Regions from separate parts of the Streptomyces sp. NPDC000345 genome, predicted to be linked through region 3. Evidence: riboswitches for the same ligand, from Rfam matches in the RefSeq annotation. Region 3 holds a riboswitch; each other region holds the start of a gene.
The links. A riboswitch is a leader RNA that binds a small molecule or an ion and turns the genes downstream of it on or off. The one in region 3 is predicted to bind thiamine pyrophosphate.

Region 1 (10,078 bases), on a different contig from region 3:
GCGAGAAGGTCGACGAACTGGTCGACCGGGCGCTGTCGCTCGGCGGCTCGGCCAGTGGCGAGACGCAGGACATGGGCTTCATGTACGGCCGTTCCTTCGACGACCTCGACGGTCACACCTGGGAGGTCGTCTGGATGGACCCGGCGGCCATCGAGAGCTGACCCTCCTCCCACCGGGCGGTGCCTGGCATGGGGGGTGCATCCGACGACACCCGCCCAGCCGTTCGACGGTTCCCACGACCGTGAGATCGAGTCCCGCGGGGACCCCCATCGCGTCCAGGCCGTCGACCTGACGGACCGTACGGCCGCCCTGCTCGCCCTGGACACCTCGGGCGCCGGGTTGCGGCAGACGAAGTCCGACGGCGACGTCTTCGGCTCGATGCTCCGCTCCCTCCACGACGAAGCCGTCTCGGACGCGCTCGACGAACTGCTCGTCGGGGCACGGGTGGTGGGCGACGGTGGAGGGCGGACACGCCATGGCGCGCGGCACGGAGGCGTACGCCGGCGCGGCCCGCTCGGCCGTGGACTCGCCCGCGCCGGGCGCACGGTGTCGACCGTAGCCGGCCCCGGCACGATGGAGGCGGCGAACCTGGGCCCGTACTCCGCCCCGTTCCACGGCGGGATGCTCACCGACGCCCCGCGGCTCCGGTGCGCGCGAACTGGCCCGGCGGCGCCCGGCGGAAAGCCCCCTGCGACGACGGCCCGCCGGCCCGTCGCAACGCCGGAGTGGTCTTTCTGCCGGGCGCCGCCGGGACCGTACGGGAGATCTTCGACAACAGCGGACCGGACGCACTGGACGGAACGGCTGCCCGCGTGGCCGCTCTTGCGCTCACTCGCCCGGGAGCGGTCGAGGGAGTCCCGTATCGCCCTCGTTGACCGGATCGAGGAGGCTCCGGGGGCGTTGAAACGTCTCGGTGGTTAATAAGCGGGCAAAGCCAATGACTCCGAGGCGTCCCCGCATTGACACTTCTTATGGAACGCTTATAGACCTGTGAGCCTGCTGGGGATGGTGACGCACTCGGCATCACCGGGGGCGCCATCTCCCCCTCCACCCCCCGCAGTTGCGCTTCCCGTAAAGGACAAACGTGTCCCTTTCCCGCCGTACCGCCGCCCGTTCGGTGCGTTTCCTCGGCGTCACCGCCGCCTCCGCCGCCCTCGCGTTCAGTGCCGCCGGCACCGCGCTGGCCAGCGAGATAGGTGAGTTCTCCGCGGCAGCCGGCTGTGACGGCGCCAAGGGCGTCATCACCGTCACCGACAAGGACCCGTCGGGCACCCCGGCCGTCGTCACCGTGTTCCTCGAGAACAACGGCGCCGACCTCAGGCAGGTCGGCGAGCAGACGGTCGAGGGGTCCAAGAAGGGCGTCACCATCGCCTTCACCGAGGACTGGGCGCCCAACGCCGTCTACCGGATCCACGTCAAGGCCACCAAGAACAGCAAGGTCCTGGTCGACGAGGACATCGCCGGCAACCTGACCACCCCGGCCGAGGCCTGCGAGGCCGACGACGCCTCCACCCCCTCCACCTCGCCCTCGGAGTCGGAGCCGGAGTCCGGGAAGCCGTCGGACTCCGCCTCGGCCCCGGCCGACACCGCGTCGCCGAGCCCCTCGGACTCCGCGGACGACGGCGCCGCGCCGTCCGCGAGCAACGCCCCGTCACCCGCGGCCCAGGAGTCCAACCTCGCCGAGACCGGCGCCTCCAACACCGGCCTGATCGCCGGCATCGCGGCCCTGCTGGTCGTCATCGGCGGCGGCGCGGTCTTCTTCGGCATGCGCCGCCGCGGCTCCAGCAACCGCTGAGCCACGCGCCATCAGCGTTCCCGCCGTAGGCGAGCCCGCCCCTGTGCATCAGGAGGGGCGGGCTCAGGCAACGGGGCCGCGTTCACCCGCCCGTACCAGCGCTGCACCCCAGGCGCGCGCCCGTCAGCCGAGCACCGCGGTTTCCGTCGGGTCGAAGGTCACTCCGACCGCGGCGCCGACCTCCGGCGCCTCGCGCAGGGGGCAGGCGGCCTCCAGTCGCGGTGCGCCCTCCGGCTGGAGGTGGACGGCGACATGGGTGCCCTTGAAGGTGCGGGCGGCGACCGTGCAGCGCAGGCCCTCGTCGGCGTCGGTCAGGCGTACTCCGGCGGGGCGGACGAGCAGCGTGCGCGGCCCCTGCGGGGAGCTGTCCGGCACCGGCACCTTGCCCCAGGGCGTGACCGCGACCTCGCCGGCCACCGTCGCCTCCACCACGTTCTCGAAGCCGAGGAAGCGGGCGACGAACGCGTCGGCGGGCCGCTGCCACACCTCAAGGGGCGTACCGGACTGGGCGATCCGCCCGTCCCGCATCACCACGACCCGGTCGGCGAGCGCGAACGCCTCGCCCTGGTCATGGGTGACCGCGAGGACCGTGGTGCCCAACCGCCCGAAGAGCTCCCTCAGTTCGACGACCAGCCGCTCCCGCAGTGAACGGTCCAGCTGGCCGAGCGGCTCGTCCAGCATCAGCAGCCGCGGCCGGGGCGCCAGCGCACGGGCCAGCGCGACCCGCTGCTGCTCACCGCCGGACAGCGCGGCGACGGCCCGGCGGCCGGCGCCGGGCAGACCGACGAGGTCGAGCAACTCCCGCACCCGCTGCTCCTGTTCCTTCCTGGAGGCGCCGTGCATGCGCAGCCCGAAGGCCACATTGCCGCCGACGTCCCGCTGCGGGAAGAGCTGATGGTCCTGGAACATCAGCCCGAGCTCCCGCCGGTGCGCGGGCACCCCCGCCTGGTCCCGCCCGTCGAGCGAGACACGCCCGGCATCCAGGGGCTGCAGCCCGGCGACCGCCCGCAGCAGCGTCGACTTGCCGCTGCCGCTCGGCCCGAGCACACACACCACCTCGTGCTCGGCGACCCCCAGGTCCACGGCGTCGAGCACCGCCCGTCCACCGAACCGCACGGTGGCACGCTCCAGTTCGAGCAGTGGCATCAGAACTCCCCCGTCCGGTCGGTCCGCAACCGCTCCAGCACCAGCAGGGCCACCGCGCACACCACCATCAGAATCGTCGACAGGGCCATCGCCTGCCCGTAGTTGAGCTCGCCGGCCCGCCCCAGCAGCCGCGCCACCGCCACCGGCAGCGTCGGGTTGTCGGGCCGCGCGATGAACACGGTCGCCCCGAACTCCCCCAGCGACACCGCGAAGGCGAACCCGGCCGCGACGAGCAGCGCCCGCCGCACCATCGGCAGGTCCACCTCCCGCCACACCCGCCAGGGCGACGCCCCGAGCACGGCCGCGGCCTCCCGCAGCCGCTGGTCCACCGCCCGCAGCACGGGCAGCATGATCCGTACGACGAAGGGGACCCCGACCAGCGCCTGGGCGAGCGGGACGAGGATCCAGCTGCTCCGCAGGTTCAGCGGGGGCTCGTCCAGCGCGATCAGGAACCCGAAGCCGACGGTCACCGCCGACACGCCCAGCGGCAGCATCAGCAGCGCGTCGAAGCCCCGGACGAGCCGTCCCGCGTCCCGCCGGGTGAGCGCGGCCGCGGCCAGGCCGCCGATCACCACCGCGATCGCGGTCGCGGCGGCGGCGTACTCCAGCGAGTTGCCGATCGCCTCGATCGGCGGGACGAGGAAGACGTTCCCGTCCTCGCTGGTCAGCGCCCGGTAGTAGGCGAAGTCCGGCGCGTCCAGGGACCGCTGCACCAGCACGGCGAGGGGCAGCACCAGCAGCACGGCGATGCTCGCGAGCACCCCGGCCAGCAGCGCCCACTGCCCGGCCCCGCGCGGCCGTCGGGCGGTCAGGTTCGCGTCCACCAGCCGCAGCGCGCTCTCCCGGCGCCGTACGGTCCACGCGTGCACGGCGAGGATCGCGCCCACGGCCGCGAACTGGACGATCGTCAGCACCGCGGCGGTGGAGAGGTCGAAGATCTCGGAGGTCTGGCGGTAGATCTCCACCTCGAGGGTGGAGAAGGTGGGCCCGCCGAGGATCTGGACCACACCGAAGGAGGTGAAGGTGAAGAGGAAGACCATCAGCGCCGCGGCGGCCACGGCCGGCCCGAGGGCGGGCAGGGTGACCGTGCGCCAGGCGCGCAGGCGGGACGCGCCCAGCGTCCGCGCGGCCTCCTCCTGCCGCGGGTCGAGCTGCGCCCACAGTCCGCCCACGGTCCGTACGACGACCGCGTAGTTGAAGAAGACATGGGCGAGCAGGATCGCCCACACGGTCGTGTCCAGGCGTACGCCCCACAGCTCGTCGAGCAGTCCGCCGCGTCCCACGAGCGCGAGGAACGCCGTGCCGACGACGACCGTCGGCAGCACGAACGGGACCGTCACCACGGCCCGCAGCACCTGTTTGCCGGGGAAGTCGAGGCGCGCGAAGACATACGCGCCCGGCAGCGCCACCAGCAGGGTGAGCGCGGTGGAGGCGAACGCCTGCCAGGTGGTGAACCACAGGACGTGCCGGATGTCGGACTGGCCCAGGACGTCGGCCAGCCGTCCGAACCGCCACACCCCGTCGGTCCTCAGCCCGCGCGCCACGATCGCGGCGACGGGGTAGGCGAAGAAGAGCCCGAAGAACGCGACGGGCAGGGCCATCAGCCCGAGCCGCGCCGCGTTCCCGGACCGCTTCCCGGCGGGGACTACTTCAGTACGAGCGAGGTCCACGACTTGACCCACTGGTCGCGATGGCCGGCGATCTTCGCCGGGTCCATGGTCTCGGGGTCCTCGGCGGCGGGCCCGTACTGCGTGAACTCGGCGGGCACGCCCGCGCCCTTCACCACCGGGTAGACGAACATGTTGAGCGGCATGTCCTCCTGGAACTTCTTCGTGATCAGGAAGTCGATGAGCGCCTTGCCGCCCGCGCTGTTGCGCGCGTTGCTCAGCAGCCCGGCGAACTCGACCTGCCGGAAGCAGGTGCCGGTCGCGACGCCGGTGGGCGCGGTGCTCGGCTTCGGGTCGCCGTAGATGACCTCGGCGGGCGGCGAGGAGGCGTACGACACGACGAGCGGCCGGTCCGCCTTGGCCTTCTTGCCGCCGGCCGAGCCGGAGAACTCCTCGTTGTACGCCTGCTCCCAGCCGTCGACCACCTTCACGCCGTTGGCCTTGAGCTGCTTCCAGTAGCCCTCCCAGCCGTCGTCCCCGTACCGGGCGGCCGTGCCGAGCAGGAAGCCGAGGCCGGGCGAGGAGGTGGAGGCGTTCTCGGTGACGAGGAGGTTCTTGTACGCGGGCTTGACCAGGTCGGCGAAGGTGGCCGGCGGGGCCAGCTCGTGGTCGGCGAAGTACTTCTTGTCGTAGTTGACGCAGATGTCGCCGTAGTCGATGGGCGTGACCCGGTGCTTGCCGGAGTCCAGCTGGTACGCGCTGCCGACCTGGTCGAGCCCCTTGGCCTCGTAGGACTGGAACAGACCGTTGTCGAGGGCGCGGGAGAGCAGGGTGTTGTCGACGCCGAAGAAGACGTCGCCCTGAGGGTTGTCCTTGGTGAGGACGGCCTTGTTGACGGCCTGCCCGGCGTCGCCGTCCGTGAGGACCTTGACCTTGTACCCGGACTCCTTCTCGAAGCCGGCGAGCACGCTCTTGGAGACGGCCCACGAGTCGTGGCTGACGAGGGTGACGGTCTTGGAACCGCTGTTCGACGCGCTGTCGTCGGACGACTCCGTACCGCACGCGGACAGTGTGACGAGACCGAGGCCGACGGCGGCGGCCACGAACGTCCTGGTGTGCACTGGTTTTCCTCCTGGGGTTGACCAGGAAGAGACGCGGCCCCGCCCGGGGCGGCCGGGCGGGGCACAACAGCTTGAGCGATGACCGAACTTCCTACCCAGAATGACCTGGGCAAGGTTCAGAGGGTCTGCGGCCTGGTGCCGCACTCTCAGCGCTGTGGCGCTCCCCTGTCGGAATATGAAGATGTACTGGTACTGAGGTCAGACTACCGCTCGGTGGCCGCGAGCTGACCGCACGCCCCGTCGATCTCCTGGCCGCGGGTGTCCCGGATGGTGACGGGCACCCCGTGCGCCGCGATGGCCTCGACGAACGCCTTCTCGTCCTCGGGCCGCGACGCGGTCCACTTCGACCCGGGGGTCGGGTTGAGCGGGATGAGGTTGACGTGCACGGGCCGGCCCTTGAGCAGTCGCCCGAGCCGGTCGCCTCGCCAGGCCTGGTCGTTGATGTCCCGGATGAGGGCGTACTCGATGGACAGCCGGCGGCCCGACTTCTCGGCGTACTCGAAGCCGGCGTCGAGCACCTCGCGCACCTTCCACCGCGTGTTCACGGGGACGAGGGTGTCGCGCAGCTCGTCGTCCGGCGCGTGCAGCGAGATGGCGAGACGGCACTTGAAGCCCTCGTCGGAGAACCGGTGGATGGCGGGCACGAGCCCGACCGTCGACACGGTGATCCCGCGCTGCGAGAGCCCGAGCCCGTCCGGCGCCGGATCGGTGAGCGCCCGGACGGCTCCGACGACCCGCTTGTAGTTGGCGAGGGGCTCGCCCATCCCCATGAACACGATGTTGGACAGCCGGGCGGGCCCACCGGGGACCTCCCCGTCCCGCAGGGCCCGCATCCCGTCGACGATCTGGTGCACGATCTCGGCGGTGGACAGATTCCGGTCGAGCCCCGCCTGCCCGGTGGCGCAGAACGGGCAGTTCATCCCGCACCCCGCCTGCGAGCTGATGCACATGGTCACCCGGTCCGGGTACCGCATCAGCACCGACTCCACGAGCGTCCCGTCGAACAGCCGCCACAGCGTCTTGCGGGTGGTGCCCTGGTCGGTGGACAGGTGCCGTACGACGGTCATCAGATCCGGCAGCAGAGCGTCCCGCAGCTTCTCCCGCGCCCCGGCGGGGATGTCGGTCCACTCCGCGGGGTCGTGCGCGTACCGCGCGAAGTAGTGCTGCGAGAGCTGCTTGGCACGGAACGGCTTCTCACCGATCTCCGCGACCGCTTCCTTCCGCTCGGCCGGCGAGAGGTCGGCAAGGTGCCGCGGCGGCTTCTTGGCTCCGCGGGGGGCGACGAAAGTGAGTTCTCCGGGCTTAGGCATGGCTGTACCAGTGTCGCAGATCGATTTCTGTGACCTGCGCCGCGAGCCAGGTGGAGCCGCTTCGCCCTGGCACCCGAGGCTGAGCAGGGCTTCGCCCGCCCGCGCCGCACCTGGGCAGGGAACTCCGTAAGCCCACCGGCCTTTCCCGGATCAAGGCATGTGGAGGGCCTCTCCGCCTGTTCCAGGACGTGGCCGGCGTCAGCGCAGGAGCGGGCCGGCGGTGCGACCAGCGGCCACCGCTGAGCCGTCGGTGACCTTCGCCCACTGACGGTCAACGGTGGCCGCAGCCCTGTGTGCTAGTCCGTCACATCGGCGGTCTCGGCCGCGCCGGCGGTCTGCTGCTGTGGAAGCGCACCCGCCGGCGGCGCCTGCCGCACGGCCCGGTTGGCGGTGGTGAGGAGGGCCAGGATGAGCAGCCATGCTCCGCAGAGCCAGACCAGCGGCTCGGCACCCAGTGCGGTGATCAGCGCGCCGCCTGCGAGCGTGCCGATCGACAAGGCGCCCGTGGTGAGCGTGGAGACCGCGCTCGTAGCGCGGCCCCGCAGCTCATCGGGAGTGATGGCCAGCTGGTGGGTGGTCATGGCCACCGCATAGACCGGGGCCACCAGCGACTCGGCGGCCGCGACCGCAGCCAGCAGCAGCGGGTTGGGCGCGAGCGCGTACAGCGGGAACATCAATGCCTCCAGCCACAGCATCACCACGGCGATCCGGCCCAGCGGGAAGCGGCGCGTGACCTTGTCCGAGACCAGTGCCCCCGCCATGGCACCGACCGCCGCGCCGCTGAAGATGACGCCGATCCACAGCGGTGAGGCACCCACCTGTCGGGCGAGGGTGATGATCAACAGGTATCCGGCGCCGTATCGCACCTTGTCAGCGGCCGAGACCAGAGTGAGGAAGCGGATGACCGGCCGGCGCCAGAGCCAGCCGAGCCCCTCTCGGATCTCGGCGGTGAGTCGGGACGTCGTCCGCACGTCCTGCCGGTCCACTTGGAATCGAGCACGCATCAAGCGCAGCGACGCCGCGGACACCGCGAAGGAAACAGCGTTGACGGCGAACGGCACGGTCCGGCCGACGGAGTAGAGCGCACCGGCGAGTGAGGCTCCGAAGATGCCCACCGCGCCGGCGGCGGACTGCGAGTAGCCGAGCGCGGCGGACAACTGACGCGGACCGACCACGTTGGGCAACGCCGCTGTGTTCGCCACCTGGAAGAGAGTGGTCAGGATCCCGACAAGCACCGCTGTCGCATACAGCTGGGGCATGGCGAGCCTGTTCAGCCACAGCGCGATGGCGACGCCGGCGGTGAGCACGGCCCGGCCGAGCTCACACCAGATCATGGTGGCCTTACGGTCCCACCGGTCGACCAGGGCGCCGGCAATCAGACCGAACACCAGGAACGACAGGGTGCCAAGGCCGAGGACGAACCCGGCTTGGGCAGCCGACCCGGTGAGGGCCAGCACGATCAGCGGCAGGGCCATGAGATGAGCCTGGTCACCGATGGCAGAGACCAACTGGCCGCTCAGCAGCAGCGAGAAGTCCCGGTTCCGGAACAGACCGGGACCGCGAAGAGTATTCAAGGAAGTTACGCTCCGTGACAGATCAAGGACACACGAGTGACGTCGAAGCTGGTGTCCGAGCTAAGAAACACGGGGCGTAACAGTCATGCGTGAACCGTAGCCACGGCCCGGGCCGGAAGGCGATCGGTTTTGTGGACAGCCGGCCGGTCGGCGAGCTGACCAGAAGTCCCGCGGTCCGGAAGGAGTGGCCCGAACGCGCCGGGAGCTGGGCGTGATCGTCTCGGAGCTCGGAGCCGACCTGTCTGCCGCCGCACGAGTTGGGCGCGGTCCTGGGCCGAGCCGCGGGCCGCACCAGTCCCGTAGTCGGTCTGCCGTCGCCCCCTCGCCCCCGGACGGCCCGTCCCCGCGCTGCCGCGAGCGGTGTCACGCGCGCGGCGTATTCGAATTCCCTATTTCTGGAGATTGCGGAGCAGGAAAAGGCGTAGCTGAAAATCACGGAGCGAGAAAATATACGCCTCGGCGCGGGTTGCGATCAGCGAACACCAAGGAGCAGTTTTGGCGATCGGCAGCCGAATGAATCGGCGGCTCAGGGCAACTCCGGTGAAGAAACGAGGGCACATGCCTGTCATCGTGGACAAGTACATCACTGTTGCGGAATGGAACACCGACGTCGACACCAACGTGCACCTCAAGAACGGCGACTGGGTCGACATCAGTGCGAGCGGAAGCATCTGGGCCGGCGTCTGGTTCACCGGCGAGAACGGCCCCAACGGCTGGGCGGGCTGGAGCGCCGGCAATGACAGCCCTCTTCCGGGTGCCGCGCCGTTCAGTCTGCTCGGCAAGACCGCGGAGGACGGCTACTTCTTCGTCGGCACCTCCCTTCGGCGCACCTATCGGAACGAGAGCCTCGGCCCGGGAGAAACACGCCTGGCCCTCCGCATCAACGACAACAAACCCGGGAACGGATCCGGCGCCTTTTCGGTGCGGATCCAGGTCTGGCGATAATCGACGGCGACGCCGGCAGAGCAGGAGTCTCCCTATGCCGTCCCGTGCTCCAGCCGGTCCTTCAGCAGCCGTTCGTTGAGCGGCAGCTCCTTGCGGATCTGGGGCCGGACGACCAGGGGGAGCAGGACCTTGCCCATGCCCTTGCCCTCGAAGTCGAGCTCCATGGTCACGCGGGAGCGGCGGCCGTCGTCGAGCGGGTCGATCTCGCCGTGGACATGGCCGCGGATGGGGCCGTCGACTCCCTGCATGCCCCAGGCGTGCGGGGGGTCGCACTCGGTGTACTCCATGGTCATCGGGATGTCCCGGCGCCCGACGTGCCGTGTGATGCGCACCCGGGAGCCGACCCCGACGGGCCCGGAGTCGAGCGGCTCGGCCGATACCGCGCTCGCCTGCCATTCGGGCAGATGGGACGGATCGATGAGGTACGCCCACACATCCTCGGGGCTGCGGTCGACGTCGATCGATTCACGGAAGCCGGACATGACGCCCGCCCCCTTTCAGGACGATCCCCCCTGGGAATCCCTGCGGAGAACGCGTAACGCCGGGAAAAGTCCTCCTGGAGCAATCGTCCCACTCGCCG
Region 2 (10,078 bases), on a different contig from region 3:
CGCGCGGGGTCGAGTTCGTCTTCGGCGCCGAGGTCACCCGGGTCCTGGAGAAGGACGGCCGGGCGACGGGCGTGGAGCTGGCCCAGGGTGCCGGCTCCGGGGGAGGCGAGGTGGTGGACGCCGACTTCGTGGTCGCGCCCGGCGGTGCCGCGGGGCTTCCGCTCCGGGGCGAGGGCGAGGTCGCGCCCCAGCAGGGCCTGCCCAGCCGGCTGACCGTGCTGCTGGCGCTGCGCGGCGGCCGGCCGGAGGGCACCGCGCACCGGACCGTGGTGCACACCGAGGACCGCGCGGGCGAACTGGAGAGCCTCTTCGGTGCGGCGCCGGGGGTACCCGCGCGGCCGACGGTCACGGTGCTGCGGCCGGGCGACCCGGCGCTGGTGCCGGACGGCGACCACGAGGCGGTCACGCTGAGTGCCGTCGTCCCCGCCGGGTCGCAGCCGGGCGAGGAGCACGTGGAGGCTCTGCTCAGGGCCGCCGAGCGGGCCGTGCCGGATCTGCGCGAGCGTGTTCTGTGGCGCGAGGTGCGCACCCCCGCCGACATCGCGGAGGAGACGGGCGCCGCGGGCGGTGCCGTCCCGGCGCCGGCGCTGGCGGCGGCCGGCGGCCGGCTGCTGCACCCGGCGAACTCGACCGGCGTGGCGGGGCTGTTCACCGCCGGAGGCTGGTCGCACCCGGGAGGCGGGCTCCCTCACGCGGGCATGTCGGGCGCGCTGGTGGCCGGACTGGTGGTGGAGGGGCCGGAGTTCCGGGGCTCGCAGTGAGCGTCCGGCGGCGGGTCCTCCGTGACGCCCCGGTCACCGGGACCCTAGGACCGGCCCGGGAGCGGCGGGGGGCCGGTGCGTATCGGTACGGCGCGTCGGAGCGTCAGAACCGGTACTGGTCGTCGTACCCGTTGCCCTGCCCCTGCTGCTCGTCACCCTGGTACGGGTACTGCTGCTCGGGCGGAAGCTCGCCGCCGAACGAATCGTCGGTGCTGCGCTGTTGCGGGACCCAGACGCCGCCGGCCGGCGTCTCGCCGTAGCCGCCGGTGCCGTACTGCTCCTGGCCGTAGCCCTGTTGCCCGTACTGCTGCTGGTCGTAGCCGGCGTCGTAGGTGCCGCCGCCGTAGGTCTGGGTGCCGATGTACGGGTCGGAGTAGGCGGCGTACTGCTGCTGGCCGGTGGTGTCGTAGCCGTACTGCTGCTGGTTGTACCCGGAGTAGCCGTCGTAGCCGAAGGTCTGGTCGGCGCCCTGGGCGGCCGTCGCGTACTGGTCCTGGGCCTGTCCGGTGGCGGCCGCGTACGCGGAGTCGCTGTATATGCCGTAGGCGTTGGTGTCGTCGGGCAGGGGCTGCGGCGAGTAGACGGTGGTCTCGGCCGCGGAGGCCTGCGTGGCGCGGGCGGCCGGGGTGAACACGTCGTCGTGGTCGTAGTCGTCGTCGCGGAAGGCGCCCTTGTCCTGGCCGTAGCCGAGGCTGTCGCCGCCGAAGGAGCCCTCGGCGCCGTCGAGATGAGCGGTGGCCTCGCCCCCGTCCAGGTCGGTGACCTCCAGGGTCGGATCCTGGCGCTCGGCCTTGCCGCGGCGGCTTCGGGACAGGCCCTTGGGGAGCGCCCCCTCGGCGTCGCCGCGCCGCACGGCCCAGCCCTCGGCGAAGCCGCGGCGGAAGGAGAGGGTGACGTAGGTCTGGCCGACCGCGAAGGCGGCCGCGCCCAGTCCGATGACGATCACCGACGGAATCAGGACACCGAGCACCACACCGAGGAAGCCGACGAACGCCAGCAGCCGCCAGCGCAGGCGCGCCTTGTACTGCAGCAGCACCTCGCCGAGCAGCCACAGCGCGACGATGCCGAACGCGATGTAGAGGACCGTCCAGCCCATGTACGCCCCTCTCCCAGTGGCCGCTACGCAGTGTGTCGTATGTGGGTGCGACCGGTCTAGGCCTGCGGCGGGTGGTGCAGACCCAGGTTCTCGTAGATTTCCAGCGTCGCCGTGGAGTTGTTGAGCGTGATGAAGTGCAGTCCGGGCACTCCCTCGGCCAGCAGCCGTGCGCAGAACTCCGTGGCGAAGTCGATGCCCATCGAGCGTACAGCGGCCGGATCGTCTTTGGCTGTGAGCATCCGCTCTTTCAGGGCGTCCGGGAAGTAGGCGTTGCTGAGCTTCGGCAGCCTCTCCAGCATCTTCACGCTCGTCACCGGAAGCACCTCCGGGATGACCGGGGTGTCACAGCCGGCCGCCGCCACCCGGTCACGCAGGCGCAGGTACGACTCGGGCTCGAAGAACATCTGCGTGATGGCGTAGTCGGCGCCCGCCCGGCACTTGTCGACGAAGTGCGAGACGTCCGTGTCCCAGTCGCTGGAACGCGGGTGCATCTCGGGGAAGGCGGCGACGCCCACGCAGAAGTCGCCGGACTCCTTGATGAGCCGGACGAGCTCCGCGGCGTAGGTGAGGCCCCGCGGATGCGGGACCCAGTCGCCCATCGGGTCGCCGGGCGGGTCGCCGCGCACGGCCAGCATGTTACGGATCCCGGCGTCGGCGTACTGGCCGATGATGTTGCGCAGCTCGGCGACGGAGTGGTCCACGGCGGTGAGATGCGCCACCGGGGTGAGGGTGGTGTCGACGACGATCTGCTGGGTCTCCCTCACCGTGGTCGCCCGGGTGGAGCCGCCGGCACCGTACGTCACCGAGACGAAGTCCGGCGCGACCGCCTCCACCCTGCGGAGCGCCTCCCACAGGCTCCGCTCGCCCTTGGGCGTCTTCGGCGCGTAGAACTCGAACGAGTACGTCGTCTTGCCGGCGGCCAGGATGTCGCGCACGGTGCGTGCGCGGTCCGTCCTGGTGGATGCGGTTCCAAGGGCCATACCCGCAGGTTAACCAGGGGCCGACGGTCACCCAACCGGATGACGGATATTTGCCCGGATTGTCGGCTTGTTGTCCACCCTTCGGACAGGCGTCCGGCCGAACGGCCGCAGGGACCGTCGGGCCGGGACGGACGGACCCGGGACCGACGGACCCGCAACGCACGGGCCCGGGGCCGTCAGACGTCGCGCAGTCGCTTCGCGAACTCCGCCGCCGCGGCACCCGGATCGTCCGCCTCGGTGATCGCCCGGACGACGACGACCCGGCGGGCGCCCGCCTCCAGCACCTCGTCGAGGTTGCCGAGGTCGACGCCGCCGATCGCGAACCAGGGCCGGTCCGTGCCCAGGGCGGCCGTGTGGCGGACCAGGCCGAGGCCGGGGGCGTGCCGGCCCGGCTTGGTGGGGGTGGGCCAGCAGGGGCCGGTGCAGAAGTAGTCCACGCCCTCCTGGACGGCGGCGGCCTCGGCCTCCGCCTCGGCGTGCGTGGAGCGGCCTATGAGGACGTCGTCGCCCAGGACGGCGCGGGCCGCGGGGACCGGCAGGTCGCCCTGGCCGAGGTGGAGGACGTCGGCCGCGGCGGCGTGGGCGACGTCCGCGCGGTCGTTGACCGCGAGCAGCTTCCCGTGCCGGGCGCAGGCCTCGGCGAACACGGCGAGGTGCTCCAGTTCCGCGGCGGCCTCCATGCCCTTGTCCCGCAGCTGCACGATGTCGACGCCGCCCGCGAGAACCGCGTCCAGGAACTCCGGGAGGTCGCCCTGGCGGGTGCGGGCGTCCGTGCACAGGTAGAGACGGGCGTCCGCGAGGCGGGCGCGGGCGGTGTCGGTCATCGGTGTTCCCCGTGGTTCCGTCGTGTCGTTACCGGTTGCCTCAGACGGCGAGCGCCTGGGCGCGGCGCTTCACCTCCGTACCGCGATTCTCGCTGAGGGCCTGGGCGGGGGTGCCGGGCAGGCTCTCGTCGGGCGTGAAGAGCCACTCCAGCATCTCTTCGTCGGTGAAGCCGTCGTCCCGCAGGAGCGTCAGGGTGCCGGACAGGCCCTTGACGACCTTGTCCCCGTCGATGAAGGCGGCGGGGACGTGCAGCGCGCGGTTCTCACCACGGCGTACGGCGATGAGCTGGCCTTCCTTGATCAGCTGTCGCACGCGGATCACGTCGACATCGAGCATCTCCGCGATGTCGGGCACGGTGAGCCAGGCGGGTACGAGAGCATCGGTCTTTGCGTCAATCTCGGTCACGGGGTCAAGGGTAGGCGCATGTCCGGGTGGGCCGCGATGGCCGTTCTCCGGGTGCTGCGCCGTGGGGACCGGTCGCGCCCACGCGGCGGAGCCGCTCGTGTCACGGCCCGCGCCGCTTCAGGCAGGCGCAGTCGCGGTCTTCAAGGGCCGGCCCGGATCCGCCAGTGCCTCCGCGTCCATGCGCCTGCCCGCCTCGATCAGGCGTCTGCCCTGGGCGAGATCGCGTGGGCGCCCCACCGCCAGCAGAGCCACCAGGCGGTCCTCCCGCAGCCAGCACACGCTCCAGGCCGGTCCGGCCGGATCGCCGCGCCACACCATGCGGTCGGCCACCGCGTGGTGGCCCGCGTACTGGACGAAGCGGCCGAACTGCTCGGACCAGAAGTACGGCACCGGGTCGTAGATCACCGGGGGCTCGTCCGTGGCCGTTCCGAGGATGTTGGCGGCGACCGTGCGCGGGCCCTGGAGGGCGTTGTCCCAGTGGTGGACGAGGAGGCGTTCGCCGTACCGCCCCGAGGGGAAGGAGGCGCAGTCGCCGACCGCGTACACGTCCGGCACCGAGGTGCGCAGCCGGTCGTCGGCGACGACCTCGTGGTGCGCGCCCAGTTCGACGCCGGAGCCGGTCAGCCAGGCGGTGGCGGGGCGGGCGCCGATGCCGACGACCACGGCGCCGGCGGGCAGCCGGGAGCCGTCGTCGAGGACGACCGCACCGGGTTCGACACGCTCCACGCGCGCGTGGGTGCGCAGGGTGATGCCGCCGTCGGCGTACCAGGAGGTCATCGGGGCGGCGACCTCGGCCGGCAGGGCGCCGGCGAGGGGCCGGTCGGCGGCCTCCACGACGGTGACCGCGCAGCCGGCCTCGCGCGCGGCGGTGGCGAACTCCGCGCCGATCCAGCCGGCGCCGACGACCACGAGGTCGTGCTGGCGGGCGAGCACCGGCCGCAGCCGTTCGGCGTCGTCGAGGGTGCGCAGCAGATGGACGCCGGGCACGCCCTCGGCGCCCGGCAGCCGGATCGGTTCGGCACCGGTGGCGAGCACGAGGACGTCGTAGGGGACGGGCCCGGCCTCGGTGTCCACCTCGTGGTCGGCGGCGCGCAGGCCGAGCACCTCGCGGCCGAGCAGCAGCTCGATGCCGAGGCTCTCGAAGTCGACCTCGAACGCGGAGCCCTCGGCCTTGCCGAGCAGCACGGCCTTGGACAGCGGGGGCCGGTCGTAGGGCTGGTGGGGCTCCGCGCCGATCAGTGTCACGGTGCCGTCGAAGCCCTGTTCCCGCAGGGCGACCGCGGTCTGCACCCCGGCCATGCCCGCGCCGACGACGACCACGCGCCGCCCCGCCGGCCTGTCTTCTTCCCGCCTCTGCTCACTCACCCGATCACCCTAGACATGTGACGATTCGTCAGTCAGCCGTCCTGCTCCGTGACCTGCTCCACAACGCTGGTGCCGCTGCCCTGCTGCGACTCCCAGGACCAGGTCTCCTCCAGGCGCACGCGCCCGTCGGGCAGTTCCACGACCGTCGAGACGCAGTGCCCCGAGGACGTCGACCCGTCGTGCTTGAGCTGGACGTACCGGAAGTCGAGACGGTCCCCCTGACGGGTACCCACGAGATGGCCGCGCACGACGTCGCCGCCCGCGTAGTCCGCCCAGATCACACCGTCCCGCTCGCGGTAGGCGAAGCGGGTGCGGGTGCCGACCTGGCCCGGGGCCTGGTCGGCGACGGGGGCGAGGACGAGACCGTCGAGCGAGCGGTGCATGACGAAAGGCTCCCTTTACAGGTGCGCGGAACCACGGGCTAGGGTGTGGCCAACGTAGAGCACTCGCGGGAGCCCGGACGCACCGGGCTGAGAGGGAGGCTGGCGGCCTCCGACCGTACGAACCTGATCCGGGTCATGCCGGCGAAGGGAGGGGCTGGACGCCCATGTCGCGTACACGTACATCCGACGTCCTGGTCGTGGGGGGCGGGATCATCGGGCTCGTCACGGCGTGGCGGGCCGCGCAGCGCGGGTTCGCCACCGCCGTGGTGGACCCCGAGCCGGGCGGCGGGGCCGCGCGGGTGGCCGCCGGGATGCTGGCCGCCGTCACCGAACTGCACCACGGCGAGCAGACCCTGCTCGGCCTGAACCTGGCCTCGGCCCGCCGTTACCCGGACTTCGCCGCCGAGCTGACGGAGGTCACCGGGCTGGACCTCGGCTACCGCCGGTGCGGCACGCTCGCGGTCGCGCTGGACGCCGACGACCGCGCCCATCTGCGGGAGCTGCACGCGCTGCAGGCCGGGTCGGGGCTGGATTCGGAGTGGCTCACGGGGCGGGAGTGCCGGCGCCTGGAGCCGATGCTCGCACCGGGGGTGCGCGGCGGGCTGCGGGTGGACGGCGATCACCAGATCGATCCGCGGCGGCTGGCCGACGCGCTCGTCACCGCGTGCGAGCGGGCGGGCGTGGTCTTCCACCGGGCGTGGGCAGAGCGGCTGTCGGTCGGGGGCGAGCGGGCCGTGGGGGTCGTGACCGGGGACGGTACGGCCCTGGGGGCGGGGCAGGTGGTGCTCGCGGCGGGCAGCCTCAGCGGGCGGCTGGCGGGCGTCCCGGAGGACGTGCTCCCCCCGGTGCGGCCGGTGAAGGGGCAGGTGCTGCGGCTGACCGTGCCGCCCGGGTACGCGCCGTTCCTGAGCCGTACCGTGCGGGCCGTGGTGCGCGGCAGTCAGGTGTACCTGGTGCCCCGGGAGAACGGCGAGCTGGTCGTGGGCGCGACGAGCGAGGAGCTGGGCTGGGACACGACGGTGACGGCGGGGGGCGTGTACGAGCTGCTGCGCGACGCGCACGAACTGGTCCCCGGCATCACGGAACTGCCGTTGGTCGAGACACGCGCGGGCCTGCGCCCCGGCTCCCCCGACAACGCGCCGCTGCTCGGGCCGACCCGGCTGGACGGGCTGCTGCTGGCCACCGGGCACTACCGCAACGGGGTGCTGCTGACCCCGGTGACCGGCGACGTGATGGCGCACGCCCTGGCCACCGGTGAACTCCCCGACGAGGCCCTTCCCTTCACACCCCGGCGCTTCGGTGCCGCCGTCCTCACGGAGCTGCCCGCATGAACATCTCGGTGAACGGCGAGCGGCAGATGGTCGCTCCCGGTACGGCCCTCGACAGCGTCGTACGGTCCCTGACGCCGGCGGCCTCCGGGGTGGCCGCCGCGCTGAACGAAACGGTCGTCCCGCGCGCGCGGTGGTCCGCCACGGCACTCTCCGAGGGTGATCGCGTGGAAGTCCTCACCGCCGTGCAGGGAGGATGAGCGCCGTGGCCGACGATCCCTTCTTCCTCGGCGGTACGTCCTTCTCGTCCCGGCTGATCATGGGTACCGGGGGTGCGCCCAGCCTGGAGGTGCTGGAGCGGGCGCTGGTCGCGTCCGGGACCGAGCTGACGACGGTCGCGATGCGGCGGGTGAACCCCGCCGTCCGGGGTTCGGTGCTGTCGGTGCTCGAGCGGCTGGGCATCCGGGTGCTGCCGAACACGGCGGGGTGCTTCACGGCCGGGGAGGCGGTGCTGACGGCGCGGCTGGCGCGGGAGGCGCTGGGGACCGAGCTGATCAAGCTGGAGGTCATCGCCGACGAGCGGACCCTGCTGCCGGATCCGGTGGAGTTGCTGGAGGCGGCGGAGACGCTGGTGGACGACGGGTTCACGGTGCTGCCGTACACGAACGACGATCCCGTGCTGGCGCGGAAGCTGGAGGACGTGGGGTGCGCGGCGGTGATGCCGCTGGGGTCGCCGATCGGGTCGGGGCTCGGGATCCGCAATCCCCACAACTTCCAGCTGATCGTGGAGCAGGCGCGGGTGCCGGTGATCCTGGACGCGGGGGCCGGTACGGCGTCGGACGTGGCGCTGGCGATGGAGCTGGGGTGTGCGGGGGTGATGCTGGCGTCGGCGGTGACGCGGGCGGCGGATCCCGAGCGGATGGCGTGCGCCATGCGGGCCGGTGTCGAGGCGGGACGGCTGGCCCGGCTGGCGGGCCGGATCCCCCGGCGCTACTTCGCCGAGGCGTCGTCTCCCGCGGAGGGCCTGGCCGTGCTGGATCCCGAGCGCCCCGCGTTCTGACCGCCGGACCGGTCCCGTCGTCCCTCTCCCACCCGCGCACCACCCGCTTCCCACCGGTCGAGAGGTGAACCTCGCCCGCGGGGGGCCGCACCATCTGCGGGCACCCCACCGCGGGCCACGCGACCGCCGACGCCGGCCCGTCGCGGGCCCCGAGGGCCGTTCCCCGGCCCGTCGCGGGCCCGCCCGGTCCACCGCCGGCTTTCGGCCGGTCGGTCGTGGTTCCTCCCCGGCCGTGGTGCGGGCAGGGGGTGTGGGTGGGCTTTCGCGGGGGTGCCTTCGCCTTCGGAGCGGGGTTCGCGTCACAGGTCGGCTGCAGTCCTGCTCCGAAGGGGTGGAAGCCGTGGAGGTGTCGGTGGTGGCTCGTAGACTCGCTGCGTGGACACGACCCTTCAGGACCCTCTGGTCGGGCAGGTGCTCGACGGTCGGTATCGCGTCGACGCGCGTATCGCGGTGGGCGGGATGGCCACGGTCTATCGGGCCGTGGACACCCGCCTCGACCGTGTGCTCGCGCTCAAGGTGATGCACCCGGCGCTCGCGGCCGACGGGTCGTTCGTCGAGCGGTTCATCCGTGAGGCCAAGTCCGTGGCGCGGCTCGCGCATCCCAACGTGGTCCAGGTGTTCGACCAGGGCGCGGACGGGTCGTACGTGTATCTCGCCATGGAGTACATCGCCGGGTGCACCCTGCGTGACGTGCTGCGCGAGCGCGGGGCGCTCCAGCCGAGGGCCGCGCTCGACATCCTGGAGCCCGTGCTCGCCGCGCTCGGCGCCGCGCACCGGGCCGGGTTCGTGCACCGGGACATGAAGCCCGAGAACGTGTTGATAGGGGACGACGGGCGGGTCAAGGTCGCGGACTTCGGGCTGGTGCGGTCCGTGGACACCGTGACCAGTACCACCGGGGCCGTGCTCGGGACCGTCTCGTATCTCGCGCCCGAGCAGATCGAGCAGTCCGGTGCCGCCGACGCCCGCGTCGACGTGTACGCGTGCGGTGTCGTGCTCTACGAGATGCTCACCGGTGAGAAGCCGCACGAGGGCGACTCCCCCGCGATCGTGCTCTACAAGCACCTCCACGAGGATGTGCCGCCGCCCTCCGCCGCCGTGCCGGGGCTGCCCTTCGTCCTGGACGAGCTCGTGGCCTCGGCCACCGCCCGCACCCCGGCCGTCCGGCCGCACGACGCCGCCGCGTTCCTCGCGCAGGTGCGGGACGCGCGGGGCGCGCTGAGCGAGGAACAGCTGGACGCGCTGCCCCCGCAGGCCGTGTCCGCGGCGCACGACAACGCCGATGACCGCACCAGCGTCATCCCCCGCTCGCTCACCGTGCCCAGACCGCTGCCGGTCAACGAGGACGACGTCCCCGGCGACGGCGGCTCCGTCCACCGCACGTCCCGGTTCCAGAGCCCTCCGCCCCTGCCGCCCCGGCGCCGGACCGGGCGGCCCCGGGGCGGAACGCTCGCGGTCCTCGCCGTCGTGCTGCTGGTGCTGGGGGTGGGCGCCGGCGTCTGGTACATCAACTCCGGTCAGTTCACCAAGGTCCCCGCGGTGCTGACGCAGTCCCAGGCGAAGGCGGAGAAGCGGCTGGAGGCGGCCGGCCTCGAAGTGGGCAAGGTCGAGCACGCCTACAGCGACACGATCAAGCGCGGCAGCGTCATCAGCACGGACCCGGAGCCGGGCGCCAGGATCCGCAAGCACGACGCGGTCACGCTGACCGTCTCCGACGGCCCGCAGACCGTGAAGGTGCCGGACCTGACGGGCTCCCGGCTGGACAAGGCCAGGGAACTGCTCAAGTCGGACGGCCTGGAGCCGGGGCTGGTCACCGAGGAGTTCAGCGACGACGTCATCAAGGGGTTCGTCGTCAGCACCAGCCCCGGGGCGGGCGTCGAGCGGCGCGCGGGCTCGGCGGTGGCGATCGTCGTCAGCAAGGGCAGCCCGGTCGACGTC
Region 3 (10,078 bases):
GTGGCGCGATTCGATCGGTGCCCCCGTGTACTACGCCCGGTACCGCGACGGCGAGATCGAGGTCATGTGCGTCTCCGACACCCCCGCCAACCCGGCGGTGGAGGAGTGGGCCGACTTCCGCGAGACCGGGCACGCGCACGCCGTCGGACAGTGCCTGCTGTCCCAGCTGGACGAGGACGCCCGCCGCGACCACCTGAGCCGCTACCCGGTCCGGTCGATCACCCCGTACACCGTCCGTGACGACCACACCCTGCTGCGGCGTCTGGAGCGCATGCGACGCATGGAACCGGTCGTGGAGCGGCAGGAATACGCATTGGGCACGGTGTGCGCCGCGATCCCGATCACCGTGGGCACCGCGGCGGCGACGATGGCCATCTCCCTGCCCGCACATCAGGCCGAACGACTGCTCCCCGCGGCGCGGCGGTTGCAGAGCGAGGTCGGGCGCACGCTGGGGTCAATTGCGATCTCTATCAGCATCTGAAAACTCACTCCTTGTGATGTGTTGTGCACTTTCAGCAAGATGCGATGCAGTGTCTTGGGTTGATTACCGGCCATTCGACGGCAAATGACGGGGTAACGCGATGCGCGAGTCCGTACAGGCAGTTCAGGCAGAAGTGATGATGAGCTTCCTCGTGTCCGAGGAGCTCTCGTTCCGCATTCCGGTGGAACTGGGCTATGAGGCGTGCGATCCCTATGCCGTACGGCTCACCTTTCATCTGCCTGGTGACGCCCCGGTGACCTGGGCCTTCGGGCGCGAGTTGCTCATCGACGGGGTGGGCCGGCCGTGCGGGGAGGGGGACGTACGGGTCTCGCCCGTGGACCCCGATGTGCTCGGCGAGGTTCTGATCCGGCTTCAGGTGGGCGGCGACCAGGCGCTGTTCCGGTCGTCGGCCGCCCCCTTGGTGGCCTTCCTGGACCGCACCGACAAGCTGGTGCCGCTGGGCCAGGAGGGTGCGCTCGCCGATTTCGACACGCACCTCGACGAGGCGCTGGACCGGATCCTGGCGGAGGAGCGAAGCACCGGCTGACCCGCCCGGGGCAAGCCGTGACGGAACGCTTCGCCACGGGGGTGGGGGCCCGCAGTAACGCTTCTTCTCTGATCTGCCGGTGGCTCGCCCTCCGCCGGGGCGGGGGGCGCCTCTCGGGCGCCCCGCCGCCTCAACGCTTCCGCCGCCTCAGCGCTTGCGCCGCCTGCCCCGGCCGCTCCGGGGCTGGGCGGGGCCTGCCGCCGCTCCCGCCGGAATCGACTCCGTCACCGAAGCGGCCGCTGTTCCCGTTTCCGGGCGGTCGGCCGCGACCACGAGGGCCGCGAGAGCCGTCGTGACCGGAACCGACGCCACCAGGCCGATCGAGCCCACCAGCGTGCGCACGATCTCCTCGGCGACCAGCTCGCTGTTGGCGACCGCGCCCACGCTGCTCTGCGCGATCGAGAAGAGCAGCAGCAGCGGCAGCGCGGCACCGGCGTAGGCGAGGACGAGCGTGTTCACCACGGACGCGATGTGGTCGCGGCCGATACGGATGCCGGCCCGGTACAGCCCGCGCCAGCCCATCGCCGGGTTGGCCTCGTGCAGCTCCCAGACCGCGGAGGTCTGGGTGACCGTCACGTCGTCCAGGACACCGAGCGAGCCGATGATGATGCCGGCGAGCAGCAGACCGCTCATGTCGATCGACGGGTACAGGCCGTGGATCAGGCCGGTGTTGTCGTCCGTGTTGCCGGTGAGCGCGGCCCAGTCGATGAACCAGGAGCCGAGGAAGCCGATCAGCATCAGTGAGATGAGCGTGCCGAGCACGGCTACGGACGTACGGGCCGAGAGACCATGGCACAGATACAGGGCGATCAGCATGATGGCGCTCGATCCCACCACGGCCACCAGCAGCGGGTTCGAGCCCTGCAGGATCGCGGGCAGGATGAAGAAGTTCAGGATCAGGAAGCTGGCGGCGAGCGCCACCAGCGCCATGACGCCCCGCAGCCGCCCGACGATCACGACGGCGACCGCGAAGATGATCGCCAGCACCGTCATCGGGACCCGGCGGTTCACATCGGTGACCGAGTACTGCAGGTCCTTCGGCGCCGAGGGCTCGTAGGCGACCACGACCTTCTCGCCCTCGTGCAACTGCCGTGACTGGTCCGGCTGGACGATCTCGGTGAAGGTACGGCCCGTGTCGTCGCCGGTGTCCACACGGATCGTGGCCTTCTTGCAGGTGCCGTTCGCCTGCTGCTCGGCGGAGGAGCCCTCGGCGGTCGAGGTGTCGCCGGTCGGCGTACCGCCGGAGGCGTTCACCGACTGGCAGCTCACGCTCACCACCTTGGTGACCGTGGCCTGCTGGGTCTGCCGGTCGAAGCCGACCCCGGTGCGCTCGTGCGCCGGGGCACCACCCGGCCACAGCACCACCAGCCCGACCAGCACCGCCGCCGCGAACGGGATGAGGACGGCCGCGATGACCTTGCGGAGATGCTTGGAGACCGGGGCGGCCGGGCCATGACTGTGGCTGTGCCCGTGCGTATGCCCGCGGGCGCCACCCGAACCGGCGCCGTGCCCGCCGTGCCGGCCGTCACCCGGGCCGTGCCCGCCGGTGTGCCCGTCGCCGGGGCCGTGCGCATGTCCTTCGCCGGCACCGTGCCCGGGTCCGTGTGCAGGGCCTCGGCCGTGTTCCGCACCGTCGTGGGGCTCATGCCCCCCGCCGTACGCCTCACCGGCGTCCTGCCCCTGGTCCGTGCGGTATCCCGCACCGTCACGGTGCTGGTGACCTCCGCCGTATTCCTGGCCGGGGCGGTGGCCGTGGTCTCCGCCGTATCCCTCGCCGCCGCCGTGCCCGGGACCTCTGTCCTGTTCTTGCCCCAGCGGACCACGGCCATGTCCGGGACCGGCCTCGCGGCCCTGGCCGTTGCCTGGCCCGGGACCACGCCTGAGGTCGTGGCCGCGGCCGGAGTCGGGTGCCCGCCCGGGCCCGCTGCCGAAGTCGCGGTCGTCTCCGCGGCCCTGGGAGGGCGCGCTGCGAGGACCGCCGAGAGGACCGTTCCCGGGGCCATGGCCGGGGCTGCTCCCGTGGCCGCCCCCGGGACCGTTCCCCGGGCCGCCGCCAGGACCGTTTCCGGGGCCGCCGCCGGTGCCGGGCCTGCGGGGTGGCTCGGGCGGCGGATACGGGGGCTGGTGTGTCGTGGTCACCGCCCGATCATCGCAAGAACGAAAGAGGCCCACTGTTCACCGCGCCACAAAGGACGCTAGCGTGGAGCCACCTTTTGCACACGCGGGAGCTCGGAGCACCGGGCTGAGAGGGCGCTGACCTCCGTCTTCGCGATGTTTCACGTGGAACGTCACTTGAGCCGAGTGATGTGTCACATGAACGTCGGCAGACGGTAGCCGCTGCGTCGACCGCCGAACCTGTTACCGGGTAATGCCGGCGTAGGGAGTAGGTCTCATGACCAACAAGGACGCACGCACGCCTGCCTTCACGCAGAACGCGGCCGGCGGAAACGCCGCCGACGCGACCAGCGAGAAGGCCGGGAAGTCCATCGGCTGGCACAAGGGGTACGTCGAGGGCAGCCGCCCCGACCTGCGCGTGCCGGTTCGCCAGGTGCATCTCACCAACGGTCGGTCGGTCACGCTGTACGACACCTCCGGCCCGTACACCGATCCGCTCGTCGACACCGACGTACGCAGGGGCCTGGCGCCGCTGCGCGAGAACTGGATCATCGCTCGCGGCGACACCGAGGAGTACGCGGGCCGTCCCGTCCGTCCCGAGGACGACGGCATCAAGCACACCGCGCCACGCGGCGGACTGCGCAATCTCGACGCGGTGTTTCCGGGACGCCCGCGGCTGCCGCGCCGCGGCCGGGACGGCAAGGCAGTCACCCAGCTCGCGTATGCGCGCCGGGGGGAGATCACGCCCGAGATGGAGTTCGTGGCTCTGAGGGAGAACGTTTCTCCCGAGGTGGTCCGCGAGGAGATCGCGGCGGGCCGGGCGGTGCTGCCCGCCAACGTCAACCACCCGGAGATCGAGCCGATGATCATCGGCAAGGGGTTCCTGGTGAAGGTCAACGCCAACATCGGCAACTCGGCGGTGACGTCCTCCATCGAGGAGGAGGTGGAGAAGATGACCTGGGCGACCCGCTGGGGCGCCGACACGGTCATGGACCTCTCCACCGGCCGCAACATCCACACCACCCGCGAGTGGGTGCTGCGCAACTCCCCCGTCCCGATCGGCACGGTGCCGCTCTACCAGGCGCTGGAGAAGGTCGACGGCAAGGCCGAGGAACTGACCTGGGAGATCTACAAGGACACCGTCATCGAGCAGGCCGAGCAGGGCGTGGACTACATGACGGTCCACGCGGGTGTCCGCCTCCCGTACGTCCCCCTCACCGCGAACCGCAAGACCGGCATCGTCTCGCGCGGCGGCTCGATCATGGCGGCCTGGTGCCTGGCGCACCACAAGGAATCGTTCCTGTACGAGAACTTCGAGGAACTCTGCGAGATCCTCGCCGCCTACGACGTCACCTACTCGCTGGGTGACGGCCTCAGGCCCGGCTCGATCGCGGACGCCAACGACGAGGCGCAGTTCGCGGAGTTGCGCACGCTCGGGGAACTCAACGCGATCGCCAAGCGTTTCCACGTACAGACCATGATCGAGGGCCCGGGCCACGTCCCGATGCACAAGATCAAGGAGAACATCGACCTTCAGCAGGAGATCTGCGATGAAGCTCCGTTCTATACCCTCGGCCCGCTGACCACGGACGTCGCGCCGGCGTACGACCACATCACCTCCGGCATCGGTGCCGCGATGATCGCCTGGTGGGGCACGGCCATGCTCTGCTATGTCACGCCCAAGGAGCACCTGGGCCTGCCCAACCGTGACGACGTCAAGACCGGCGTCATCACCTACAAGATCGCCGCCCACGCGGCCGATCTCGCCAAGGGGCACCCCGGTGCGCAGGAATGGGACGACGCGCTGTCCGACGCCCGTTTCGAGTTCCGCTGGGAGGACCAGTTCAACCTGGCCCTCGATCCTGACACGGCCCGGGAGTTCCACGACGAGACCCTGCCCGCGGAGCCGGCCAAGACGGCTCACTTCTGCTCGATGTGCGGGCCGAAGTTCTGTTCGATGAAGATCTCTCAGGACATCCGCAGGGCGCACGGCGGGAGCCAGGAGGAGATCGAGGAGGGCATGGCCCAGAAGTCGAAGGAGTTCGCGGCGAGCGGGAACCGCGTGTATCTCCCCCTCGCCGACTGAGGCGGCCCGGCAGGGGACCGAGGCCGTCCCGAGGGTCCCGGTCCGGGGAGTGGCTGACCCGGACCGGGCGCCCGGCCGGTCAGGCCGGGAGGTCCTGCGGGTACCAGCGGAGTTCCACGGTGTTGCCGTCCGGGTCCTGGACGTAGACCGACGTGGCGGTGCCGCGTGCGCCGAAGCGCTCCACGGGGCCTTCGAGGACCGTGAAGGTTCCCGTCCTGATGAACTCGTCCCAGTCCAGGGGGTCCACGGTGAGACATATGTGGTCGACGTTGGACTCTCCGCGGGGCCGGCCGACCAGGTCGAGGATGGTGTCGGGGGTGATCCTCACCGAGGGGAAGGGGACCTTGCCGGCCCGCCATTCGGCGACGCGTACCGGTTGCAGGCCGAGGTGTCCGGCGTAGAAGTCCAGGGCCCGCTCGATGTCGCCGACGTTGAGGACCAGGTGGTCGAATGCCTTCACGCGTAGAGCGGTCGAAGCGGTCATGGCGGGCTCCTCGGGTGGGGGTGCGGGCGGACACCTCTCACGATCCGCTGAAGGGCATCCGCCATCAAGGCAGGATCGGCATAAGATCGTTGAGCATGGCTAAACGCCGGGGGGACCGTGCTGGAACGGGTGGAGATCGAGACCTTTCTGACGCTGGCCGAGGAGCTGCACTTCGGCCGTACCGCCGAGCGCCTGCGCGTCACGACGGGGCGCGTCAGCCAGGTGATCAAGAAGGTCGAGCGGCGGATCGGGGGCTCGCTGTTCGAGCGGACCAGCAGAACCGTGCGACTCACGCCGATCGGACGGCAGTTGGCCGATGATCTGGTTCCCCTGGTCGCGGGGATGGAGGAGGCGCTCCGGCGTGCGGCTGACGCCAGTCGCGGTGTCACGGGAGAACTACGGGTCGCCTTCCTCGGCGAGGGGACGGCACCCGCCCTCCTGAAGGCGGTCGCCCTGTTCGGTGAGCGGCACCCGGACTGCAGAGTCGACGTACGGGAGGTTCAGCTGTCCAACTCCCGTGCCAGCCTGCTCGACGGCTCGATCGACGTCCTGATCGCCTCGTACCCGTTCGACGGCATGGCCTGCGGCCCGGTCATGCTCAGGGAGAGACGGGTCCTCGCGGTCGCCGCCGGGCATCCGCTCGCCGGCGAGGAGGCGGTGTCGCTCGAAGTGCTCGCGGACCATCCCGTGGTGCAGTACCCGGAGGTGACCTCGGCGGGGTTCAAACGGGACCGCACACCGGACCGCACCCCCTCGGGCCGACCGGTGCCCAAGGGGCCGACCGGAGGGTCCTTCTCCGAGATGCTCACGCTGGTGGCGATGGGCAGAGGCGTTCTGCCGGTCGGCGAACACGCCCGGCGCTACTACCCCCGGCCGGACGTGTCCTACGTACCCCTTCACGACGCGCCGCTGATCGAGCGGGGGCCGGTCTGGAGGGAGGGGAACACCACGCAGCGGATCCACGCGTTCGTCCGGGCAGCGGCCGACGCCGCGGAGAACCCCGCGTTCGCCTGAGCGCGCACGGCTCGGAAAGGCGGGGCGTCGGTGCTTGACTGAGCCCATGACTGCGCGATCCATGAGCAAGGGCGCGAACCTGCCGGTCGACTCGCCCGCAGTTCGTGTGGAACTGAGCTGGTCCGAGGGGACCGGAGGACCGGACGTCGATGCCTCGGCTCTGTTGCTGACCGCTGCCGGCCGGGTGCGGGACGACGGTGACTTCGTCTTCTACAACCAGCCGCGTCATACGTCCGGCGCCGTGACGCACCTCGGCAAGCAGCGGGCCGGCGGAGTCGTGACCGACACGGTGCAGGTGGACCTCGGCGCGCTGGAGAGCGCCATCGCGCGTGTCGTGCTGTGCGCGTCGGCCGACGGCGGCACCTTCGGACAGGTGTCCGGCCTGACGCTGCGGTTGCTCGGCCCGGACGGGCGGTCCGAACTGGCCCGCTTCGAGATGCGGGCGGAGACGGAGACGGCGTTCATCGGCGGCGAGCTGTACCAGCGCGAGGGGCGCTGGAAGTTCCGCGCGGTCGGTCAGGGGTATGCCTCCGGACTCGCCGGTCTGGCCACCGACTTCGGGATCACGGTCGACGAGGAACCGTCCGGCGCGGCCGCCCCGCCGTCCCCCGCGGCGGCTGCCCCGGCACCTCCTGCCGCAGCCGCCCCGACGCCTCGCGCCGCGGCCGCCCCGCCACCCCCTGGGGCGGTCGCCCCGCCCTTCCCCGCGGGGGCCGCCCCGGCGCCTCCCACCCCGCCCCCTTCGTCGCCCGCCGCGACCACGCCGCCTTCCGGCCCCCGCCTGACCAAAGGCGAGGAGCGGCTGCCCGTGGATATGCGCAAACGGTTGTCCCTGCGCAAGGAACAGGTGGCCGTCAGCCTGAGCAAGCGCGGCGCCGCGGGGATCCGCGCCCGGGTCATCCTCGTCCTGGACGCCTCCGGCTCGATGGCGTTCCTGTACTCGCGCGGTGTGGTGGCGGACGTCGTGGAGCGCATGGCCGCGGTGGCGGCCCAGCTCGACGACGACGGTGAGATGCAGGCCTGGACGTTCGCCAGCAACCCCGCACGACTGCCCGACCTGCGCCTGGGCGAGCTCCCCGAGTGGCTGCGGCTGCATGTGCGGGTGGGCGAGATCAGCCTGTTCCGCCGGGGCAAGAAGCCGCGCAAGGGACTGGAGGCGGGGCAGGTGGACATGCGGGCGGTCGGCATCCAGAACGAGGAGCAGAAGGCGATCGCCGAGGTCAGGGCCTATGTGCGGGACAACCCCGCGACCGCGCCCACCCTGGTCCTGTTCTTCTCCGACGGAGGGGTCTACCGCGACGCGGCGATCGAGCAGGAGCTGCGCGCGGCGGTCGAGGAACCGGTCTTCTGGCAGTTCGTGGGGCTCGGCCGGTCCAACTACGGCGTCCTGGAACGGTTCGACACGCTTCCCGGCCGTCGCGTCGACAACGTCGGCTTCTTCGCCGTGGACGACATCAGCACCGTCCCGGACCAGGAGCTCTACGACCGGCTGCTGTCGGAGTTCCCGTCCTGGATCACGGCGGCCGGCCGGGCGGGCATCCTCTGATCCGCGCCGGCCTCGGCTGATCCACGCCGGTCTCGGCTGATCAGCGCAGACATGGGCCGGTCCACGCCGACATCGACCGAACGGCTTGCGCTCCCCCACGCTCCCCAGGTCCACACGCGTACGGGGGCGCAAGCCGAGGGCCTATTCCGGCTGGTGCTCCGGGCCGCCGAAGTCCGGGCTCGTGTAGTCCGGGCTGGTGAAGCTCGGGCGCGGGCCGGTCCCCGGGCCGCCGTCGGGGCTGGTGAAGCCCGGACGGTCGTACCCGATCTTCGGGAGGCGACCGGTGGGGGCCGGCGGTGACGGTTCCGGGCGCAGCGCGGCCGTCGTGCCGGGGTCGGCGAGGGCTTCCCGCAGGAACGGCAGGATCCCGCGCTCCAGCAGGGCGTCCCGCCAGGCCTCCCTGGCGCGGTCGACCTCGTCGCTCAGTTCGCCGTACGGTCCGGCCTCCAGCGAGGGACGGTTGCGCAGTGCGGTGAGCAGCAGCCCGACGGTGGCGACGAGGATCGCCGCGGCGGCGATGGCCCCGAACGCCCATCCGACGTTGAGCATGGCCTGGGCGACCGTCTGATCGGGTTCGACCGCCCTGAGGAGGTAGCCCACGAGCAGGAAGATCACCGCGGCGGTTCCGGCGAGGACGGGGGTGAGGACGGCGGCGACGGCGACGGCGCCCGCCCCGGCGGCCTCGGCGGCCTGCGCCGCCTCCCCCATGGTGGTGGCGAGCCCCATCGCGGCCGCGCCCGGCTCACCCGGGCCGGACTCGTGCGGGGACGACGGGGTGGACGGCGCCGGGTGGCGCAGTTCCTCGCGGACCTTCACATAGTGGTGGTACTCGGTCGCCGCGGCGGCCGTGATCAGCGCGGTGGCGTTGAGCGCCATGGTGCGCAGTTGTTCGGGGTTGAGCCGCTGTCCGACCGCGGCCAGTTCCGGGTGGTGTGGTGCGGAGCGCAGCGCCTCGTCGAGGACCCGCTCGTACTCCTGGCGGTCCTCACTGTGCAGGTGCTGCGGAACGCTGTTCATGTGCATCCCCCGATGCTCCGTAGGGCTTGGGGCTCGCATGCCAACGAGCCGTCGGGCAGAAACGGAGGGGAGCCTGCTACGGATAAGCCGATGGTAGAGCGGCGACGGCCCGTGGTGACAGGGGGTTTGCCGAAATTGGCCCCTGGCCTGCGACGCCGCAGGCCGCCCCGACGCGGGCCGCGGCCGCCTCGTGAGCGCCCGGCCGGCCGCTCGTGAACGCTCAGACGTCCAGCGGCAGTTGCTGGACCAGCAGCTTTCCGGCCATCGTCACTCCGCCGTCCATCGCGATGGCCAGTCCGTCGGCGTAGACGTGCGGTCCCTCGACGTGCGGGCCGCCGTCGTCCTCGCCGTCCTCGGAGCCCACCTCGCCCAGCAGGTACGGGATCGGGCTGTGTCCGTGAACGATGCGGGTGCCGCCGTACGTATCGAGCAGGGAGCGGACGGCGTCGGCGCCTCCCTCGTCGCGGAAGGAGAAGCGCTTGGTGAACTTGCGGAACAGATCCCACACCTCGTCCGCGTCGTTGCGCGTGATCGTCTCGCGGATGGTGTCGTTCACCGCCTCGATCGAGTCGCCGTAGTCGAGGTAGGCGGTGGTGTCGGAGTGGACGAGCAGATGACCGTCGACCTCCTCGACGGCGTCGAGCCGGGCCATCCACTGGAGGTGGTGGTCCTGGAGGCGGTCCATGTCGTACTTCTGGCCGCCGTTGAGCAGCCAGGCCGCCTGGAAGGTGGCGGTGCCCGCACCGGAGTTGACGGGCGTGTCGCCGAACCGCTTGGCGCCGAGCAGA

Region 1: another riboswitch for thiamine pyrophosphate. It lies ahead of ACFY30_RS26345 (thiamine ABC transporter substrate binding subunit); the one in region 3 lies ahead of thiC (phosphomethylpyrimidine synthase ThiC).
Region 2: another riboswitch for thiamine pyrophosphate. It lies ahead of thiO (glycine oxidase ThiO); the one in region 3 lies ahead of thiC (phosphomethylpyrimidine synthase ThiC).

What each region holds. Positions count from the first base shown of each region.
Region 1 covers NZ_JBIAZE010000011.1:208,551-218,628, reverse strand. The annotation lists gene ACFY30_RS26370 (VOC family protein) at 1-161, shown strand, start outside; partial or broken gene ACFY30_RS26365 (hypothetical protein) at 247-921, shown strand; gene ACFY30_RS26360 (LAETG motif-containing sortase-dependent surface protein) at 1,085-1,795, shown strand; gene ACFY30_RS26355 (ABC transporter ATP-binding protein) at 1,919-2,941, opposite strand; gene ACFY30_RS26350 (ABC transporter permease) at 2,941-4,611, opposite strand; gene ACFY30_RS26345 (thiamine ABC transporter substrate binding subunit) at 4,587-5,669, opposite strand; TPP riboswitch at 5,740-5,846, opposite strand; gene rlmN (23S rRNA (adenine(2503)-C(2))-methyltransferase RlmN) at 5,873-6,979, opposite strand; gene ACFY30_RS26335 (MFS transporter) at 7,276-8,553, opposite strand; gene ACFY30_RS26330 (hypothetical protein) at 9,049-9,498, shown strand; gene ACFY30_RS26325 (SRPBCC family protein) at 9,531-9,980, opposite strand.
Region 2 covers NZ_JBIAZE010000031.1:7,515-17,592, forward strand. The annotation lists gene ACFY30_RS39170 (phytoene desaturase family protein) at 1-761, shown strand, start outside; gene ACFY30_RS39175 (hypothetical protein) at 865-1,857, opposite strand; gene metF (methylenetetrahydrofolate reductase [NAD(P)H]) at 1,914-2,837, opposite strand; gene thiE (thiamine phosphate synthase) at 3,014-3,661, opposite strand; gene ACFY30_RS39190 (Rv2175c family DNA-binding protein) at 3,702-4,067, opposite strand; gene ACFY30_RS39195 (NAD(P)/FAD-dependent oxidoreductase) at 4,185-5,432, opposite strand; gene ACFY30_RS39200 (hypothetical protein) at 5,465-5,815, opposite strand; TPP riboswitch at 5,871-5,982, shown strand; gene thiO (glycine oxidase ThiO) at 5,980-7,146, shown strand; gene thiS (sulfur carrier protein ThiS) at 7,143-7,343, shown strand; gene ACFY30_RS39215 (thiazole synthase) at 7,349-8,143, shown strand; gene pknB (Stk1 family PASTA domain-containing Ser/Thr kinase) at 8,519-10,078, shown strand, end outside.
Region 3 covers NZ_JBIAZE010000009.1:221,302-231,379, reverse strand. The annotation lists gene ACFY30_RS23150 (IclR family transcriptional regulator) at 1-481, shown strand, start outside; gene ACFY30_RS23145 (SsgA family sporulation/cell division regulator) at 582-1,028, shown strand; gene ACFY30_RS23140 (YibE/F family protein) at 1,176-2,843, opposite strand; TPP riboswitch at 3,240-3,428, shown strand; gene thiC (phosphomethylpyrimidine synthase ThiC) at 3,421-5,229, shown strand; gene ACFY30_RS23130 (VOC family protein) at 5,309-5,713, opposite strand; gene ACFY30_RS23125 (LysR substrate-binding domain-containing protein) at 5,831-6,727, shown strand; gene ACFY30_RS23120 (VWA domain-containing protein) at 6,774-8,273, shown strand; gene ACFY30_RS23115 (hypothetical protein) at 8,415-9,296, opposite strand; gene ACFY30_RS23110 (metallophosphoesterase) at 9,511-10,078, opposite strand, start outside.